DNA from 2 places in the Paenibacillus sp. FSL F4-0243 genome. Region 2 is predicted to be linked to the other one. Evidence: a T-box and tRNA genes for the amino acid it is inferred to sense, from the RefSeq annotation. Region 2 holds a T-box; the other holds one or more tRNA genes.
What was found. The T-box of region 2 lies ahead of trpS (tryptophan--tRNA ligase). A T-box ahead of a tRNA ligase gene usually reads a tRNA of that ligase, here a tRNA-Trp.

Region 1: it encodes a tRNA-Trp, which carries the amino acid that the T-box ahead of trpS (tryptophan--tRNA ligase) is inferred to sense. The anticodon was not compared.

Annotation. Positions count from the first base shown of each region.
Region 1 is NZ_CP150151.1:6,020,704-6,030,182, reverse strand. Features, by position in the region: rRNA gene NSS87_RS26735 (23S ribosomal RNA) at 1-2,547, shown strand, start outside; tRNA gene NSS87_RS26730 (tRNA-Asn) at 2,608-2,683, shown strand; tRNA gene NSS87_RS26725 (tRNA-Ser) at 2,687-2,779, shown strand; tRNA gene NSS87_RS26720 (tRNA-Glu) at 2,797-2,871, shown strand; tRNA gene NSS87_RS26715 (tRNA-Val) at 2,927-3,002, shown strand; tRNA gene NSS87_RS26710 (tRNA-Met) at 3,020-3,096, shown strand; tRNA gene NSS87_RS26705 (tRNA-Asp) at 3,123-3,200, shown strand; tRNA gene NSS87_RS26700 (tRNA-Phe) at 3,208-3,283, shown strand; tRNA gene NSS87_RS26695 (tRNA-Thr) at 3,304-3,379, shown strand; tRNA gene NSS87_RS26690 (tRNA-Tyr) at 3,385-3,470, shown strand; tRNA gene NSS87_RS26685 (tRNA-Trp) at 3,477-3,550, shown strand; tRNA gene NSS87_RS26680 (tRNA-His) at 3,587-3,662, shown strand; tRNA gene NSS87_RS26675 (tRNA-His) at 3,703-3,775, shown strand; tRNA gene NSS87_RS26670 (tRNA-Gln) at 3,797-3,871, shown strand; tRNA gene NSS87_RS26665 (tRNA-Gly) at 3,878-3,952, shown strand; tRNA gene NSS87_RS26660 (tRNA-Cys) at 3,965-4,038, shown strand; tRNA gene NSS87_RS26655 (tRNA-Leu) at 4,053-4,131, shown strand; gene NSS87_RS26650 (AraC family transcriptional regulator) at 4,266-5,015, opposite strand; gene NSS87_RS26645 (BMP family ABC transporter substrate-binding protein) at 5,342-6,481, shown strand; gene NSS87_RS26640 (ABC transporter ATP-binding protein) at 6,583-8,145, shown strand; gene NSS87_RS26635 (ABC transporter permease) at 8,138-9,184, shown strand; gene NSS87_RS26630 (ABC transporter permease) at 9,181-9,479, shown strand, end outside.
Region 2 is NZ_CP150151.1:2,939,219-2,948,697, reverse strand. Features, by position in the region: gene NSS87_RS12965 (ABC-F family ATP-binding cassette domain-containing protein) at 1-1,044, opposite strand, end outside; gene NSS87_RS12960 (DUF4179 domain-containing protein) at 1,231-2,352, opposite strand; gene NSS87_RS12955 (sigma-70 family RNA polymerase sigma factor) at 2,345-2,881, opposite strand; gene NSS87_RS12950 (winged helix-turn-helix transcriptional regulator) at 3,106-3,474, shown strand; gene NSS87_RS12945 (hypothetical protein) at 3,531-3,956, opposite strand; T-box leader at 4,158-4,441, shown strand; gene trpS (tryptophan--tRNA ligase) at 4,544-5,539, shown strand; gene NSS87_RS12935 (aminopeptidase) at 5,777-7,009, opposite strand; gene NSS87_RS12930 (hypothetical protein) at 7,176-7,523, opposite strand; gene NSS87_RS12925 (VanZ family protein) at 7,673-8,809, shown strand; gene NSS87_RS12920 (serine hydrolase) at 8,896-9,479, shown strand, end outside.

The sequences.
Region 1 (9,479 bases), 3.1 Mb from region 2:
TAGCCTAAACTGTGTTCTCTCCGAGACGGATCCCGAGTAGTGCGGGGCACGTGAAACCCCGTATGAATCCAGCAGGACCATCTGCTAAGGCTAAATACTACCTGGCGACCGATAGTGAAACAGTACCGTGAGGGAAAGGTGAAAAGCACCCCGGAAGGGGAGTGAAATAGAACCTGAAACCGTGTGCTTACAAAAAGTCAGAGCCCTATTTATGGGTGATGGCGTGCCTTTTGTAGAATGAACCGGCGAGTTACGTTTAACATGCAAGGTTAAGTCGAGAAGACGGAGCCGCAGCGAAAGCGAGTCTGAATAGGGCGATTTAGTATGTGGACGTAGACCCGAAACCGTGTGATCTACCCCTGTCCAGGGTGAAGGTGCGGTAACACGCACTGGAGGCCCGAACCCACGCATGTTGAAAAATGCGGGGATGAGGTGGGGGTAGCGGAGAAATTCCAATCGAACTCGGAGATAGCTGGTTCTCCCCGAAATAGCTTTAGGGCTAGCCTCGGTATAAGAGTAGTGGAGGTAGAGCACTGATTGGGTGCGGGGTCCGCAAGGATTACCAAGCTCAGTCAAACTCCGAATGCCATATACTTATTGCCGGGAGTCAGACAGTGAGTGCTAAGATCCATTGTCAAAAGGGAAACAGCCCAGACCATCAGCTAAGGTCCCCAAGTGTGTGTTAAGTGGGAAAGGATGTGGAGTTGCACAGACAACCAGGATGTTGGCTTAGAAGCAGCCACCATTGAAAGAGTGCGTAATAGCTCACTGGTCGAGTGACTCTGCGCCGAAAATGTAACGGGGCTAAACACACCACCGAAGCTATGGCTAGATACGTATGTATCTGGGGTAGGGGAGCGTTGTATGTGGGTTGAAGGTGTACCGTAAGGAGCGCTGGACAGCATACAAGTGAGAATGCCGGTATGAGTAACGAAAAGATCAGTGAGAATCTGATCCGCCGAAAGCCCAAGGTTTCCTGAGGAAGGCTCGTCCGCTCAGGGTAAGTCGGGACCTAAGGCGAGGCCGAAAGGCGTAGTCGAAGGACAACAGTTTGAAATTACTGTACCACCGTAATCCGCTATGAGCGATGGGGTGACGCAGGAGGGTAGTGACGCGGACTGATGGATATGTCCGTCTAAGCAGTGAGGCTGATGTGTAGGCAAATCCGCACATCATTAAGGCTGGGCTGTGATGGGGAGCGAAAATTGTAGTAGCGAAGGTCATGATCTCACACTGCCAAGAAAAGCCTCTAGCCAGGAGAAGGTGCCCGTACCGCAAACCGACACAGGTAGGCGAGAAGAGAATTCTAAGGCGCGCGGAAGAACTCTCGTTAAGGAACTCGGCAAAATGACCCCGTAACTTCGGGAGAAGGGGTGCCCCGGTAGTGTGAATAGCACGAGGGGGCCGCAGTGAAAAGGCCCAAGCGACTGTTTAGCAAAAACACAGGTCTGTGCGAAGCCGCAAGGCGAAGTATACGGGCTGACGCCTGCCCGGTGCTGGAAGGTTAAGGGGAGTGGTTAGGGGTAACCCGAAGCTATGAACCGAAGCCCCAGTAAACGGCGGCCGTAACTATAACGGTCCTAAGGTAGCGAAATTCCTTGTCAGGTAAATTCTGACCCGCACGAATGGCGTAACGACTTGGGCGCTGTCTCAACGAGAGATCCGGTGAAATTTTAATACCTGTGAAGATGCAGGTTACCCGCGACAAGACGGAAAGACCCCATGGAGCTTTACTGCAGCTTGATATTGAATTTGGGTACGATCTGTACAGGATAGGTGGGAGCCGTAGAAATCGGAGCGCAAGCTTCGGTGGAGGCGCCGTTGGGATACCACCCTGATCGTATCTAGGTTCTAACCTAGTACCCTAATCGGGTACGGGGACCGTGTCAGGCGGGCAGTTTGACTGGGGCGGTCGCCTCCTAAAGAGTAACGGAGGCGTTCCAAGGTTCCCTCAGAATGGTTGGAAATCATTCGAAGAGTGCAAAGGCATAAGGGAGCTTGACTGCGAGACCTACAAGTCGAGCAGGGACGAAAGTCGGACTTAGTGATCCGGTGGTACCGCATGGAAGGGCCATCGCTCAACGGATAAAAGCTACCCTGGGGATAACAGGCTTATCTCCCCCAAGAGTCCACATCGACGGGGAGGTTTGGCACCTCGATGTCGGCTCATCGCATCCTGGGGCTGAAGTAGGTCCCAAGGGTTGGGCTGTTCGCCCATTAAAGCGGTACGCGAGCTGGGTTCAGAACGTCGTGAGACAGTTCGGTCCCTATCTGTCGTGGGCGCAGGAAATTTGAGAGGAGCTGTCCTTAGTACGAGAGGACCGGGATGGACGTACCGCTGGTGCACCAGTTGTTTCGCCAGAAGCATGGCTGGGTAGCTACGTACGGACGGGATAAGCGCTGAAAGCATCTAAGCGTGAAGCCCCCCTCAAGATGAGATTTCCCAATTAGTAAGACCCCTTGAAGACGACGAGGTAGATAGGTTGGAGGTGGAAGTGCAGTAATGCATGGAGCTGACCAATACTAATCGGTCGAGGGCTTATCCTATACTTAAGACGCAAATTCAATTCGGATTCAGTTTTCAGGCATCAAGCCTGGTATGAATATTCCCTGATAGCTCAGTTGGTAGAGCACTCGACTGTTAATCGAGTTGTCACAGGTTCGAGTCCTGTTCGGGGAGCCATATGGAGAGGTGTCCGAGTTTGGCCGAAGGAGCACGATTGGAAATCGTGTAGGCGCCACAAGCGTCTCGAGGGTTCGAATCCCTCTCTCTCCGCCACAAATTTTACTTAGTATGGCCCGTTGGTCAAGGGGTTAAGACACCTCCCTTTCACGGAGGTAACATGGGTTCGAATCCCATACGGGTCACCAAATTTTCACTTGATTTTACATAGTGGACTTTGGTACAATAACAATTGTTGTTTACGGAGGCTTAGCTCAGCTGGGAGAGCATCTGCCTTACAAGCAGAGGGTCGGGGGTTCGATCCCCTCAGCCTCCACCATATTCATTTAAGAACGACGCGGGGTGGAGCAGCCCGGTAGCTCGTCGGGCTCATAACCCGAAGGCCGCAGGTTCAAATCCTGCCCCCGCAACCAATTTTCATCAAGTAATTATATCTTTTGGAACCGTGGTGTAGTTGGCCTAACATGCCTGCCTGTCACGCAGGAGATCGCGAGTTCGAATCTCGTCGGTTCCGCCATTTTCTTGGCTCGATAGCTCAGTCGGTAGAGCAGAGGACTGAAAATCCTCGTGTCGGCGGTTCGAATCCGTCTCGAGCCACCATATAGTATACAACTTAATATGCCGGTGTAGCTCAATTGGTAGAGCAACTGACTTGTAATCAGTAGGTTGGGGGTTCAAGTCCTCTCGCCGGCACCATCTTTGGGGGATTAGCGAAGTGGCCAAACGCATCAGACTGTAAATCTGCTCACGTACGTGTTCGGTGGTTCGAATCCATCATCCCCCACCATTTTTTAGGGGCATAGTTTAAAGGTAGAACAACGGTCTCCAAAACCGTTGGTGTGGGTTCAATTCCTGCTGCCCCTGCCAATCTTTATCTAAAGTCTTTCTCTAAAGTTTAATATGGCGGTCGTGGCGAAGGGGTTAACGCACCGGTTTGTGGATCCGGCATTCGTGGGTTCAAGTCCCATCGGTCGCCCCATTTACTTTAAGAAGAACAGCAACAATATTAGTTTAATATGGCGATTGTGGCGAAGTGGTTAACGCACCGGATTGTGGTTCCGGCATTCGTGGGTTCGAGACCCATCAGTCGCCCCTTTTATTTTAAAATGTTATTGGGGATTAGCCAAGCGGTAAGGCAACGGACTTTGACTCCGTCATGCATAGGTTCAAATCCTATATCCCCAGCCATTTTATGCGGACGTGGCTCAGCGGTAGAGCATCGCCTTGCCAAGGCGAGGGTCGCGGGTTCGATTCCCGTCGTCCGCTCCAAAGTTTTCATATGGCGCCATAGCCAAGTGGTAAGGCAAAGCTCTGCAAAAGCTTTATCCCCAGTTCAAATCTGGGTGGCGCCTCCATTAATTTCATATGTGCCGGCGTGGCGGAATGGCAGACGCGCTCGACTCAAAATCGAGAGGGAAACCGTGGAGGTTCGAGTCCTCTCGCCGGTATATCAAAAAGGTTTGTAAAGTCGCTTGTATAAGCAACTTTACAAACCTTTTTTCTTTGTCTTTGAGCTTTTTATTCTTAAGCCGTTGAATTAGAGGCGTCTCTAATCAACGGCCTTTTTGTGTGGAGTTTTGTTTTATTGACTGCTTAGTCGGAATGCTCGTGGGGTGAGACCAATTTCACGTTTAAACATATTGCAGAATTGGGCGTCATTCACAAACCCAGCAGCAGCTGATACTTCAGAGATATGCATTTGGGTATGTTGCAAGAGAGACTTTGCATAATCCAGACGTTTCAATAGTAGATAGCGCAGAGGTGAAGAACCGAATCGTTCTTTAAATAAATGGCGGAAACGATCATAGCTGTATCCAGACATCTCTGAAAGTGTTGCGACCGATAGCTTATGGCGGTAATGCTCATTCATATAGTTTAGAACATATTGGACTCTGTCTTCCGTTGGTGATTGAAACCCAGAGGCACTAAGAAGCCGTATCAGATGAACAGTGATTTCGCTCATTTGCAGGTTCAATAGTTCAGAGAATCCATCTTGTTTGCGCGTAAACTCTGCTTTCATTCGAAGCAAGATCTGTAGAACAGTATGGTCTTTATCATCTTCATATACGCCTTGCAAATTCTCCATATATGGGTGATTTGAATGGAAGCCTACAAATAGTATAGTAGCATCCTCGCGATGATTCTCATCATGTTTATGATTGGGTGGTATCAGCGCGAATGAAGAAGAACGAAAATGATAACTTCGCGAACCTATATTGGTAGTTCCTAAGCCGTTTAAATAATAGACTAGTTCATAACATTCATGCTGGTGTGGTGGAATATAGGTATTAACCTCATGTGCTGCATTTACAATATATAGAACACGATCCATGATGACCCTCCAATAATTATGTTTTAGCCGAATCATACAAAAATATGACCGAAATCATATAATTATTTTCATTAATATTTGATATGATCGTATCAAGAAATCCGAAGATTAGCAACCTGACTGGCCATCTCGTTCGGGAATTAGTCGGATTATTCGTAAAAATTATAATTTTATCTCTTTTTTTGAGTGTATTCGTTAAAATCATTAAAATTTTGACAATGTTACATGAAAAATGAGAGTTTCCATCTAAATCGTGAAATATACAACGGACTAAGAAGGAGAACCTCTCAAATTACTAACCAACTATAAATAGGGGGAATAGAAAAATGAAAAAGAAAGTTCTTTCTTTGTTGTTACTAGTAGTAATGGTAATGGTCACAGCCTGTGGAAATAATACGTCGAGTAATGGATCTTCCGCGAATGCAGGATCTAACGCAGCTGAAGGTGGAGAAACAGGTTCAGGGGATAAACTCAAAGTAGTACTTCTGATTCCAGGAACGCTTGGAGATAAATCTTTCTTTGACTCTGCGAATAGCGGTTTGCAAAAGGTTAAGGATGAGCTGGGTGCAGAAACAAAAGTTGTAGAAATGGGTGTCGATAAAACGAAATGGGAGCCTACGTTTAACGATATCGCCGCTGAGGACTGGGATGTTATTATTTCTGGCGGATCGGAAATTACAGAGATGTTTAATGCAACGGCTGAATTATATCCTGACAAAAAGTTCATTAACTATGATACCGATATAGATGAAGCACCAGAGAATATGTACAACATGTCTTATGCAACAAATGAAGTATCTTTTCTAGCAGGTGCTGTAGCGGCGCTAGCTACACAATCGGATATGGAAAATGCTAATCCTGAGAATGTGATCAGTTTTGTAGGCGGCATGGATATTCCAGGAATTAACGCTTTCTTGGTAGGCTACATTCAGGGCGCTCAATATGTTGATCCTGATGTGAAGGTCGCTGTATCATATGCTGGCGATTTCGTTAACCCGGCTAAGGGCAAGGAGCTTTCGCTGATTCAATATAACTCCGGTGTGGATGTTATTTTTAACGTGGCTGGGGGTACAGGTCTTGGGATCTTTGACGCAGCTAAGGAGAAGAAGAAATATGCTATCGGTGTAGACTCCGATCAGGCGATGTTGCTTAACGATACAGATAGCGAAAAAGCAAACTTGATCGTTACTTCTTCTATTAAAAAGATTGATAGTGCTATTCTGGGTGCCGTGAAGAGATTACAAGACCGTACACTTGAGATGGGTAAACGTGATGTGTTGAGCTTTGTAGATGATGGTGTAGGCATTGCAGAGAATGAGATCTATAAAAATATCTTCCCTGCCGATCTTCAGGCTAAAGTTGAAGAAGTGAAGCAAAAGCTGATCAATAAAGAAATTACAGTAGATAACGCGATGGGAATGGAAACCTCTGAAGTAGAAGCCATTCGTAACGCAGTTAAGCCTTAAGTATAGCTATAAAGTGATAAACCTACAGTTGGAGATTCTTCTTTAGAAGAATTCCAGCTGTATATTTTTGCAGACCTCCAAGTCGAAAGGCGTTGAGACTTATGAACAAAGCTCTGCTGGAAATGCGGGGAATTACCAAGGTGTATCCCAATGGTGTCGTTGCAAATAAAGACGTGCATTTTTCTTTACGTGAGGGAGAAATTCATGCGATTGCGGGCGAGAACGGCGCTGGTAAATCAACTTTAATGAAGATCATGTTCGGCATGGAAGAGCCTAGTGAAGGTGAAATCTTTATCAAGGGTGAAAAAGTGAAGCTGCAATCTGCTCAGGATGCCATTGATAGAGGGATTGGTATGGTTCACCAGCATTTTATGCTGGTCCCTTCTTTTACGGTAGCAGAGAACATGGTGCTGGGCATGGAACCTCGTAAGGGCGTTGGCATCAATTATGCAGAAGCTGTACGCATGACCGAAGAGACTGCGAAGAAATACAATCTGGCAGTGGATCCAAAAGCAAAAGTGGAGGATCTCACGGTTGGTATGAAGCAAAAGGTTGAAATTCTGAAGGCGCTGCTGCGTGGTGCAAAAATCCTCGTTCTGGATGAGCCGACCGCAGTGTTGACCCCACAGGAAACAGAGGAATTGTTCCGGGAGCTTAAGCAGTTAAGAGAGCAGGGTCATACGATTGTTTTTATTTCACACAAGTTGAAAGAAGTTAAAGCGATCTGTGACAGAATTACGATCATGCGTAGTGGACGTAGTGAAGGTGTCTTCCAAACGAAGGATGTCACGGAGCAAGAAATCTCACGCCTTATGGTGGGCAGAGACGTCGTGTTGAAATATGACAAGGAGATTCTGTCTATTGGGGAGCCGGTACTCACTGTGCAGGGCTTAGGTGTAAATGATGCACACGGCAAAGCGTTGCTAACAGATATCAACTTTGCAGTACGCGGGGGACAAATTATCGGGATTGCTGGTGTAGAAGGGAATGGGCAGACACAGCTCATTGAGGCTCTTACGGGTAGTCTAAGAGGGGTCTCAAGCCAAGGCTCTGTGCTAGTGAAGGGAAAAGATATTCGTGAATCGGATATTTTAGATATTCGTAAGCTAGGCGTTTCCTATATCCCAGAGGATAGGATGCATCAAGGGATAGCCAGTGAAGCGAGCATAGCGGATAATCTGCTGTCCACTCAGTATCGTACAAAAGCTATGAATAAAGGTCCCTTTTTAAATGGATCACGAATTGCCAAGCTTGCAGTATCACTTGTAGAAGAATTTAAAGTCCGCTGTTCGGGACCTTCTCAGCCAATAGGTATGTTATCAGGTGGTAACATGCAGAAGGTTGTCGTAGCTAGAGAGTGTTCTACAGAACCGCAACTGCTTATTGCAGAGCAGCCGACACGGGGCGTGGATATAGGCGCGGCGCAGTTCATACATCAAAAGCTGTTGGAGCTGCGCTCAGACGATTGCGCTATTTTGCTAGTGTCAGCAGACTTAAATGAGATCTTGGAGATCAGCGATAGTCTACTAGTGATGTATGAAGGAAAGATTGTTGCCTTTTTCGAGGAGCCTTCCAAGGTTAGTGAAGAAGAATTAGGACTTTATATGCTAGGGATTCATCGACAGGACGAGGAGCAAATCAGGAGGGCCGTAAATCATGTTTAAAGTAAAATATTTTGAATACATTCGAACATCGGCAGTAATCGTAATTGCACTCGCTATTGCTTTTCTGATCATCTCATTGGTCAGCAATCAGCCGGTGAAGACGATTGGGATATTCCTATTTGAGCCGCTATCCAGTAAAGGTCATATCGGTAATGTGATTGAGATGGCCATTCCGCTCATGTTCACTGGGCTAGCAGTTTCCTTGTTGTTCCGGGCAAATATGTTCAATTTGGGAGCTGAAGGGATTTTCTATTTCTCCGGTGTTGTAACTTCCGTGTTGGCTATTCATTTAACGCTGGACGGGTGGCTTCATCCGATCGTAGCTATTGCTGCGGGTTCTATTGTTGGTGCGTTGCTCTCGGCAATACCCGGGATCCTCAAAGCCAAATGGAATGCTAATGAGCTCGTTACATCCTTGATGTTCAATAATATTTTGTTTGGAGTAGGTTTATATCTACTGAACTATCACTTACGTGATGCAAAAGCATTCGCTAATGTATCCTACAAATTTGAGAAAACGGCACTGCTGAGTAAAATGGTACCTGGCACCCGTATTCATACCGGACTTATTATCGTTATCGTGCTTATTATTGCAGCGCATTTATTCCTATACAAGACTAAATGGGGATATGAGCTGCGAATGACAGGCATCAACCGGAACTTTGCACGTTATTCAGGCATGAAGACCGCGAAGGTTATTATACTGGTTCACTTGATTGCTGGTTTTATCGCAGGAATGGGTGGTTCCGTAGAAGTGCTAGGGATGTACAATCGATTCCAATGGACATCGTTACCAGGTTATGGCTTAGATGGTGCTCTTGTAGCGATGTTAGCCAAGAATAATCCGATATCCGTAATCGGCGCTGCATTGTTCCTTGCATATATCCGGATCGGAGCCGACATGATGGCACGTCTATCGGATGTACCTTCAGAGATGATTTCTATCATACAGGCGATTATCATTCTTCTGATTTCGGCTGAGCAATTTCTGAAGTTCTGGAAAAATCGGATGCTCTTGAAGGAGGCGAAGGAAGCGTGAACAGCTTGTTTGATGTAATTTTTACGACTGACTTTGCGTTTTCTGTTCTTCGAGTGACGACACCGATTCTATTCGCCGCATTGGGAGCGTTAATCTCTAATAGGGCTGGTATCATCAACATTGGTATGGAAGGCATCATGCTTGTCGCGGCGTTAGCCGGTGTCATTGTAAGCAGCTACACGCATAGTGCGTGGGTAGGTTTACTTGGGGCTGTGATGTCCGGAACACTGATCGCTGGAATATTAGCTTTTTTCACACTGAAATTTAAAACACATATCATTCTCGGCGGTGTAGC
Region 2 (9,479 bases):
CTTTTGAATATCGAAGCTAACGTTCTGGAATATCGTCCGACCATCATAGCTTTGTCCAATTCCCTTCACTTCACCAAGCTTATCCGGAAACCGTAAATTGCTGTAGATATCGGTGATCAGTACGTTCACTGGATGAGGCTCCACACGCTTTTTCATATCTGTCAGTTTACGTGATAGACGATCCTTCGGGGACTTTTTGTTCCCGCGGGTTTCAATGGCTTCCGACTCCATAAGTAGAAGCTCTTCTTCCCACTCGAATTGACGATCAAGCACCTTTTTGCGCATCTTCTTTTTACGAACATAGTCGGTGTAATTGCCTTCATATTCCTGAAAATGATAATTCTCGATTTCAATCGTCCGCGTGACTACTCTGTCAATAAATTGCCGGTCATGGGAGATGAGAATCATCGCCCCATTAAAACGGTGAAGCCACTGCTCCAACCATACGATCCCTTCGATATCCAAAAAGTTAGTAGGCTCATCGAGCAATACGACATCGGGCATTTCAATTAAGACTTTAGCCAGTGCTGCACGGTTCCTCCAGCCTCCCGATAACTCATCTACAGGTTGATGTCGTGATCTTTCATTGAAGCCCAACTTCGTCAGAACAGTGTTGATTTCTACAGATACATTCCAGCCATCCAAATGATCCATTTGTTCAAAAAGCGCCGCTTGCCGCTCTAAAAGTGTATTCATCTGGTCATCATCCGTCACTTGTCCAAGCTGTTCCCCGATTTGGTTAAGCTCCTGTTCGATAAGCGCTACCTGCTCAAAGCACAATTCTAACTCTTGCTGTACAGACAAGGCCCCGGAAAGCTCCGAGAATTGAGAGAAATAACTGATCTTCACATTGGGATCTAACTCTACTTTCCCTGCTGTTGGCTCCTCTTTTCCCATCATCAGTTTAAAAACAGTAGACTTCCCCGCACCATTTCGTCCGATTAACCCAATCCGTTCACCCTTGTTAACTCGAAAATATATATCTCGAAAAATCAAAGTATTCTCATATTTCTTAGTTACGTTCTCCATACGGATTACGCTCAAACCTATCACCCCTAGTTCATATAGATCAAAATACAGCTCAGAACACTCAAAGAGCTATTATAGCACTATTTTAAAAAGGACTTTATAATCATATTTAATCTTCTAGAAAACAAAAAAAGGTCGCTGTCAGCGGACCTTTTTCTGCATTACGAATCCCAGCACATTCTCACTCTCATCACTTGCTGCTTATTTTTTCAAGATATCAATATACTCCTCTTTCTCGCGATCAGGCCCCGCATCAAGCTTCAAACGAATGAATTTTGGATGATCCAATACGTTACTGCTAAAGTTACTTATAAATCCGTCCTCACTGCCACTTCCGCCAATCGAATTATTTTTCAATTCGCGCTTCCCAACCCGCGATGTCAACTCACTGGGGGTCTTTCCAAATAACTCATTCCTGATCTCCCAATCGGTTTTTAATGCCTCACTTAACGTAAATTTAACTACTATACTTAAAGGAGATAGCTCCACCTGCGCAAGATTCACTTCATGTCCGTCAATCATAAAAGGCTGATTTATAACTACTGTCTCGGTCTTCTGTTCCCAGAATTTTGGATCAATAGCGAAGCTCACCTTTAAACGTTCAGAATAGCGCATGTCAGCTAGATCCGTTCCCGTTTTTGGTTTTGCTAGCATTCCTGGATCCACTGAAGCGATCTGAAAATTCGCCACCACCTCTTTTGGAAATGCTTTATCCTTATCTAGTGGATAGATAGTTTTTCCGAGCCATGTATAAACGCTATCCACAGCATGTAATCCCATCCCACCTCTACTCCCATTTTTATCCACTACACTTTGTCCTGTCACAGCATCTGTCAGCAAAACACTATTCACATTGTAAATTTCCTGACCACCACTTGTAGTCCCTGTATATAGCAGTATAATTTTATTTTCATCAGCGATCACAGCATTTAGTGTGATTTTATATCCGTTTTTCTCAGCACTCTTATTCACGATTTGCACATAATCGTTTCGAATAGCAGATTCTAACGTAAGGGCATCAACATCAGATTCAGCCAGCTTCTTAAAAGGTTCCAGCACACCCCAATCACTTGATTCAATACTTGTAGAGGCTTGCTGTGGCATCAATTGGGTTGGATTGAAGAAGAGTAAACCTGCAATCAAAACAGATGCAGTCAGTACAGCCATAGCGCTTCTAGCGAACATTAGCTTTTTTCCGCGCTTTTTACCTAGTTCGAGTCCAGCTTGAATGGCATAGATTTGTGCGGCTGCACTCTCCATTTTTTGCTCATGTGGGATCCGTTCAGCATCGATTAACATGGCAAGCTCCTCCTGACTACTCATGGTTCCAATCACCCCGATTCTTAATGATCGTTCTTAACTGCTTGAGTCCTTTATGCTGCCATGTCTTGACCGTTCCTTCAGGTTTATCCAGTATTTTAGCAATCTCATTTAAGGTCATATCGTTGTAGTATTTAAGCAGCAGCACATGGCGATACTTGGGTTTAACCTGTTCAAGTGCCCACAGCATTTCCATCCGATGATGGCCAATGTGCGTAATCTGCTCTCCTATTCTCTCGTCAACAAGCGGCATGGAACGCTTTCTACGTCTTTGTTCATCTATACAGACATAAATCAGGATCCGAATGATCCATGATTTAAACGCTTTTGGATCCTTTAACGTTTTTCTTTTGATCCAGGCCCGGCAAGTCATTTCCTGCATCGCTTCAAGCGCATCATTCCGGTTACGCAAGTAGCTATAGGCAATACTGTATAGCTGTTCTCTATGTACCAATATAGAATCGTAGAAATCCGTCTCGCTCCGAGAATCAAGAATCGTTACCTTCTTCATTTCTGCATTAGTCATCGTCATATCCTTCCTTAGCCCCCTCTCCTAAACCTCTCATAGATTAAGACGGGGAGGGTATAGAAACGGTTTTTATTTGTATTAACTTTTTTGGGACTGAGCACTTAAAATTATAACATTCTATAAAAAAAGAACGATAAATGTTATGATAAGTAAAATTGGACATAATCAATAGTACGCACTTAAAAGTACCATAGGTACTAAAAAGTACCCATACATTGGAGGATATCATGACAACTATCAAAAAAAAATACAATATTTCTGTTGAGGCCACACTCGAAGTAATTGGAGGGAAATGGAAATGTGTAATTTTGTGTCATTTAACTCATGGCAAAAAGCGAACATCGGAACTAAAACAGTTAATGCCCGGAATTACTCAAAAAATGTTAACCCAGCAACTACGCGAACTTGAGGCCGATGGAATTATCAACCGGATCGTATACAATCAGGTTCCACCCAAAGTGGAATATGAGCTTAGTGAGTATGGTGATAGTTTAAGCGACATTTTGACTTCTCTATGTAATTGGGGAGAACAACATATCATTAAGCAATATGGCGATAAATATGCTGTTTTAGAGGACAACATTTTAAATAAATAAATTTTACCCCATGAAAAAAAGGACAGTTAAATCAGAATGATTTAACTGTCCTTAACTTAAATTACTCCGTCTCCTCCAATAGCAGTTGCTGTGAATGATATGGGTCCAAATAGATTTATAGGCAAGTTGCTGTCATTCTGAATTACCAATTCATAGTTGTGGATTCCAATATAAGGACCATCAACCCACTGAACATTTAATTGAATATCAGTAGTTGTAGTAAAACGAAAAAAGGAGCTATAAATATCGACTCCAGCACGTCGGATTAAAACAAGAAATTGACTATCAGCAAGTGCAGTAAGACTAAAACTACCATTTAACTCGACTCTACTAGAGAAAGAAGCTGGGTTAGCTGGGCTAATATTTACTTGCGCTGTGGCAAGACCCGCCCCAGCTCCAGGAATTCCTGCAACCGTTGTAACAGCATTAAACGGGTCTAAAGGGATTTTTGCCTGTGAACCATAACTTATATTTGTCGCCATTTATCATCACTCCATTCCAATTACAAGGTTATACATTATTATATTGTGAATCAACAATGATAGATTGGACTTAATTGCTGATGATAATATACATTTAAGTGATACTTTGCTAGATCATATAAACCTAGATGCTCTGTATCATCATCTAATTTCCAACCATTGACAAACTCACTCATCAGAATTACAATTACCAAAATATCATGAACAACGCAGACAAAGGGTAAGTAGACAATCGAACATGGACTTCAGAGAGCCGGTGGCTGCTGCGAACCGGTGTCCAGCGTTTGATCGAATGGCCTTTAGAGTTGCTCTTCCGAACCATCTTAGCTGATGTTGTAGGGAAAGCCGGGTTTCCCGCCGTTATCAAGGGACCTGTATCGAGATTGTCTCAGACCTTCTCCGTACCGGTAAGAGAAGATCGTAATACTAACGAAACCTGGTTGCGCGATCATTTAAGGTGGTACCACGACAACTTCGTCCTTATTGGATGAGGTTTTTTTGTCATTTAAAGGAGGTGATGGCCATGGATGATGGCTGGTGGTGGCGACTCAATATTAATCAGAAGCGACAAAACAGGAGGAATTCAAATGATAAAAGAACGTGTATTAACTGGAGATCGAGTGACCGGAAAGCTGCACCTTGGCCATTACGTGGGCAGTTTACAGAACCGAGTGACTCTACAGGAGCAATATGATACTTTTGTGTTTCTAGCAGATATTCAAGCCCTAACGACTCACTTTGATCGGCCTCAATACCTTGGTCAAAACTTGAATGAAATCACACTGGACTATTTATCGGCGGGTATAAATCCAGATAAATCCACCCTATTTATTCAATCTATGGTTCCAGAGATCGCTGAGCTGACCGTCCTATTCTCCATGTTTGTTACTGTGAATTCTTTACGGCATAATCCCACGATTAAAGCCGAATCGAAAAATTCCAGCTTAGATGAATTGTATTATGGTTTTCTAGGTTATCCAGTTAGCCAGGCTGCGGATATAACCTTTTGTAAAGCGACGATTATTCCTGTAGGAGAAGACCAGCTTCCCCATCTGGAATTGACCCGCAAAATCGTACGTAGATTCAACGAACTGTACAGCCCCATCCTTGTGGAGCCCAGAGCGCTCATCAGCGAGACGCCAAGACTAATAGGAACAGACGGCAATGCTAAAATGAGTAAAAGCCTCGGCAATGCTATCGAGCTGGACTCTACGAAAGAAGAGATCACCTTCAAGATCCGTAAAGCCACAACTGATCCAGCCCGTGTTCATAAAAATGATCCTGGGCATCCAGATATTTGTCCCATTTATGCTTATCATCGTGCTGTTCGTTGGCATCGCGCCCCAGAAATTCACGATAGCTGCGAAAGTGGCAGTATAAGCTGTTCAGCCTGTAAGCAGCTTATCACGACAGCTCTAGACCAGCTAATTGAACCAATGCGTGAGCGTCGCTCCTATTATGCTGCCAGACCCAAGGTTGTTGAGGATATCTTATTATCCGGAACTAAGCGTGCCCGCGATATTGCTCAAGAAACGATGTCCGAAGTACGCGAGGCTATGGGCCTTAATTATTTTTCAAAATAAAACTGATCTCTAAGGGCAATAAAAAAACGCCGGACTCTCTATTGAAGAGAGCGCCGGCTGTTTTTGCTTCGCTTGCAGCTACAAGCGTCGATCCCTCCTTGAAGCTATACTCTGGACCAGGGGTTAGGACTTTATACTTGTCCGCTTCTATATAAAAATACTTTCTATAACGTAAATCCTTTCTTCAAAAAAAGGCCGTAACCCCCTAAAGCGAGATTACGACCTTAATTTTATACCTTACAGCACCCAATTCCCTTTACGAAATACCGGCTCAATCGTACCATCCGCCAATTCTCCGTCAATATCCAGCTCAGCTGAACCAATCATAAAATCGACATGCGTTAAGCTGACATTAGCACCTCGTGCGACAAGCTCTTCATTCGTAAGCTTTGTGCCGCCTTCAATATTGACAGGATAGGCACTTCCCAACGCGAAATGGCAGGAGGCATTCTCATCAATCCCTGTATTGTAGAAAATTCGGTTCAATCGAGAGATTGGAGAATCATGCTGGACTAAAGCTACTTCTCCTAAATAGGATGCACCTTCATCGGTTGCCAGCAGCGAAGTCAGATGCTCACGTCCGGACTCAGCTTCATATGCTACTACTTTTCCATCTTTAAAAGTGAAGGAAAGGCCTTCTACCAAACGTCCGTTCAGATTCAAAGGAAGTGTGCTTCTAACTGTACCATTCACACCTGTACGATGTGGCATAGAATAGATCTCTTCCGTTGGCATATTAGCCACGAAATACACACCTTTATCATTCTCTCCGCCGCCTCCACGCCATAGATGTCCTTCTGGAAGCTCCACATGCAGATCCGTTCCCGGAGCGCGGTAATGCAGGCTTTTATAACGCTTAGCGTTCATTCTATCCTGACTTTCTTTCAATTGACCGATATGCTCTCTCCATGCGGCAACTGGATCCTCGCTACCTACACGATTCATCTGGAACACCGCTTCCCACATAGCCTCTACTCGCTCTTCCTCTGGAAGATCAGCAAACACCTTGTTCGCCCAAGCACGCGTTGGAGCCTTAACGAGAGACCAGCTAATTTTGCTATTACGAGTATATTTGGAGTAGTTTTTGCGAGCAACAGCTGCCGCTTTAACTGCTCTTGACACTTTGGAAGAATCAATACCATTGAACAATTCCGGATCTGGTACTTTAATATGTAAGATGGCGCCGTTCTCTTCCGCAAACTTCTCCATCATTTCTGCTTGCCACTGTGGATAGTAATCGAAGGAATCTTCTGGGGCTTTTTCGTAACGAATACGTGTAGTCGCTTCATCGTCCCAATCAACGATTACATATTTAGCACCTGCTTCATAGGCTTTACCTACAATCAAGCGAGTAAGCTCTGCCGTTTCAATAGGTGCATGCACCATCAAAACTTGTCCAGGCTGTACATTTACCCCTACTTTTACAACCAGGTTCGCATATTTCTCTAACATGACATCAAAATCTTTCATGAATTCTCTTCCTCCATCTCTATGGTTGCTTTACTGTCGCACCAAAGCACCGGAGCTCCTTAACAGCAGACGGTCAGCTTCACTTCTTATTTTAACGCAAAATGCTAAGAGTTGCGATTCGATATAATAAAGCGGCCCCCATGAAAGGAACCGCTCACGTAAATCTTTATTTTTTATCTACTTGCAGTAACGTTACCGTCTTTAAAGAATAGGTATGCATTATCTTGTCCTCAGAGATTACGTTAAGCTTGGTCAAACTTGCTATCTTCGCGGAATCTGATTTGGAAAGCATTCGCCACACTTCAGGGTCTGATAAGGTTTCATATAACTTGAGATCATCATATTCTTTGCGATTTTGCATCACTAGCTTCACTTTGTAGCTTCCAATCTCAGTCTCGGTGGCCCCCTGCTCACTACAATAGCTAAGAATATCCTGCCGAAGCTCTGCCAATTCTTTTTCAATTTCCTTTTGCTTTTGCTTCAGTCGATAATACTGCTGCACCTTTTTCTCCATCACTTCACGCTCCTCTATAGACATATGTATGCCGGAAGCGCTAAATAAATAAGTTGAGTTCCCTATCATAAAATTTTATAATGAGCCGGGAACGCTAGTTTGCAGCAAACTACATTATTCCACAAAAACATTGATTCGGCAGGTGACTTATGTTTCATTCTTATTTTTTCCCAATTTCTTATGCCTTTATGATGTTTCCTATAGCGGCATTGATCTTCACACTCCCTTTTCTAATCGTTCAATACCGTAGACACGGCTACATCCATAAGCTTAGAGCTTTAATCCTATACTTATTGCTGCTCTATCTGATGAACGCTTATTTTCTCGTTTTGCTTCCGATGCCTTCCTCAAGACATAATATGGCACCTTCGGGAAGTATGATGCAGCTCGTCCCTCTTCAATTCATACAAGATATTATAGATGGTTCTAAGATCATACCTGATCAGATTTCAACGTATTGGTCATTACTGCGCGAGCCTGCTTTTTTACAGGTGATATTTAACATCGCTTTGACCGTGCCGTTTGGATTGTTTCTGGGCTACTATTTCCGAACGCGCTGGGGAATGTGTATTCTCTTGTCTTTCATACTTTCGTTATCTTTTGAGGTCACTCAGGTTACAGGCATCTACGGCTTTTTTGATCATCCCTACCGTCTATTTGATGTCGATGATCTTATAACCAACACGCTGGGAGGGATCTTTGGATTCCGAATTTCTATCTGGATAAACGGGTTACTGCCACGCATAGAACAACTGGATACGAATATCGACCGTTCTGCAAAAAGAGTCTCCTATACCCGCAGAGGGATTGCTTTTTTCATCGATAGTATGGTGTGGATCATTGGGTTTGGTGTACTTTATGGATTCGATATAAAAAGTGCTTTCTGGATTGTAACAGGGATTTACTTCATCCTGATTCCAGCTTTTACTGGTGGGCGGACCTTAGGCAAATGGATTGTACGTATTCGGGTAACGAACAGAGGTAATCGAGCTTCTTTCTGGGCGCTTATGATCCGATATGGTCTGCTATATTGGATATTACTTGGACTTCACGCGCTTGTTATCGATTCTGATGTGACAGGGCTTCTATCTTCACCATTGAGAACGGTCGCTTACCTCATTGTTCTACTGGTCGATTTAGTTTTCTTTATTCATTTAATCATTAAGGTATTCAAAAAAGATGACCAGCTAATCTATGAGAAATTAAGCCGAACCTCGCATGTTATTTCATGGCCTGAGAAAAGATTGCATAACGATGCCTCCAACAGCAGCTCTTTAGAGGATTAAAAATCTTCATTTTATATAGTATTTATACAATGGAATTTATTATAAAATAGGAAGGCAAGGATTCTCAAAATTTAGGAGATGAATGCATGGAAACTACAAGTTGCTTGCAGTTGTCTAGAAGTCTTCCAGAAGAGCAGGGCATATCATCAGCCGCAATATCCAGCTTTATTGATGCAGTAGAGACGCAAAGCTTAGGTCTGCATAGCTTCATGCTCCTTAGGCATGGGTATGTGGTCTCTGAAGGCTGGTGGTCTCCTTATAAGTCCGATCTTCCACATATGCTATTTTCCCTTAGCAAAAGCTTCACCTCAACGGCAATCGGGATTGCGGTCACAGAAAAGCTAATCACACTCGACAATTCAGTCATCTCCTTCTTCCCTGAAGAGGCTCCTGCGACTATCACTGACAATCTATCCAACATGACAATCAGACATCTATTGATGATGGGTACCGGGCATGTCGTGGATACTATGGACACACTTCATAAAAGTGCAGACGGGAATTGGGTTAAAGCTTTCTTCTCAGTCCCAGTGGAGAAACAACCAGGTACACATTTCCTATATAATACCGGCGCCACTTACATGCTGTCCGCGATCCTTCAACGAGTTACTGGCCAAACACTGCTAGAATATCTAGAACCGCGTCTGTTCGCTCCGCTCGGTATTCACGG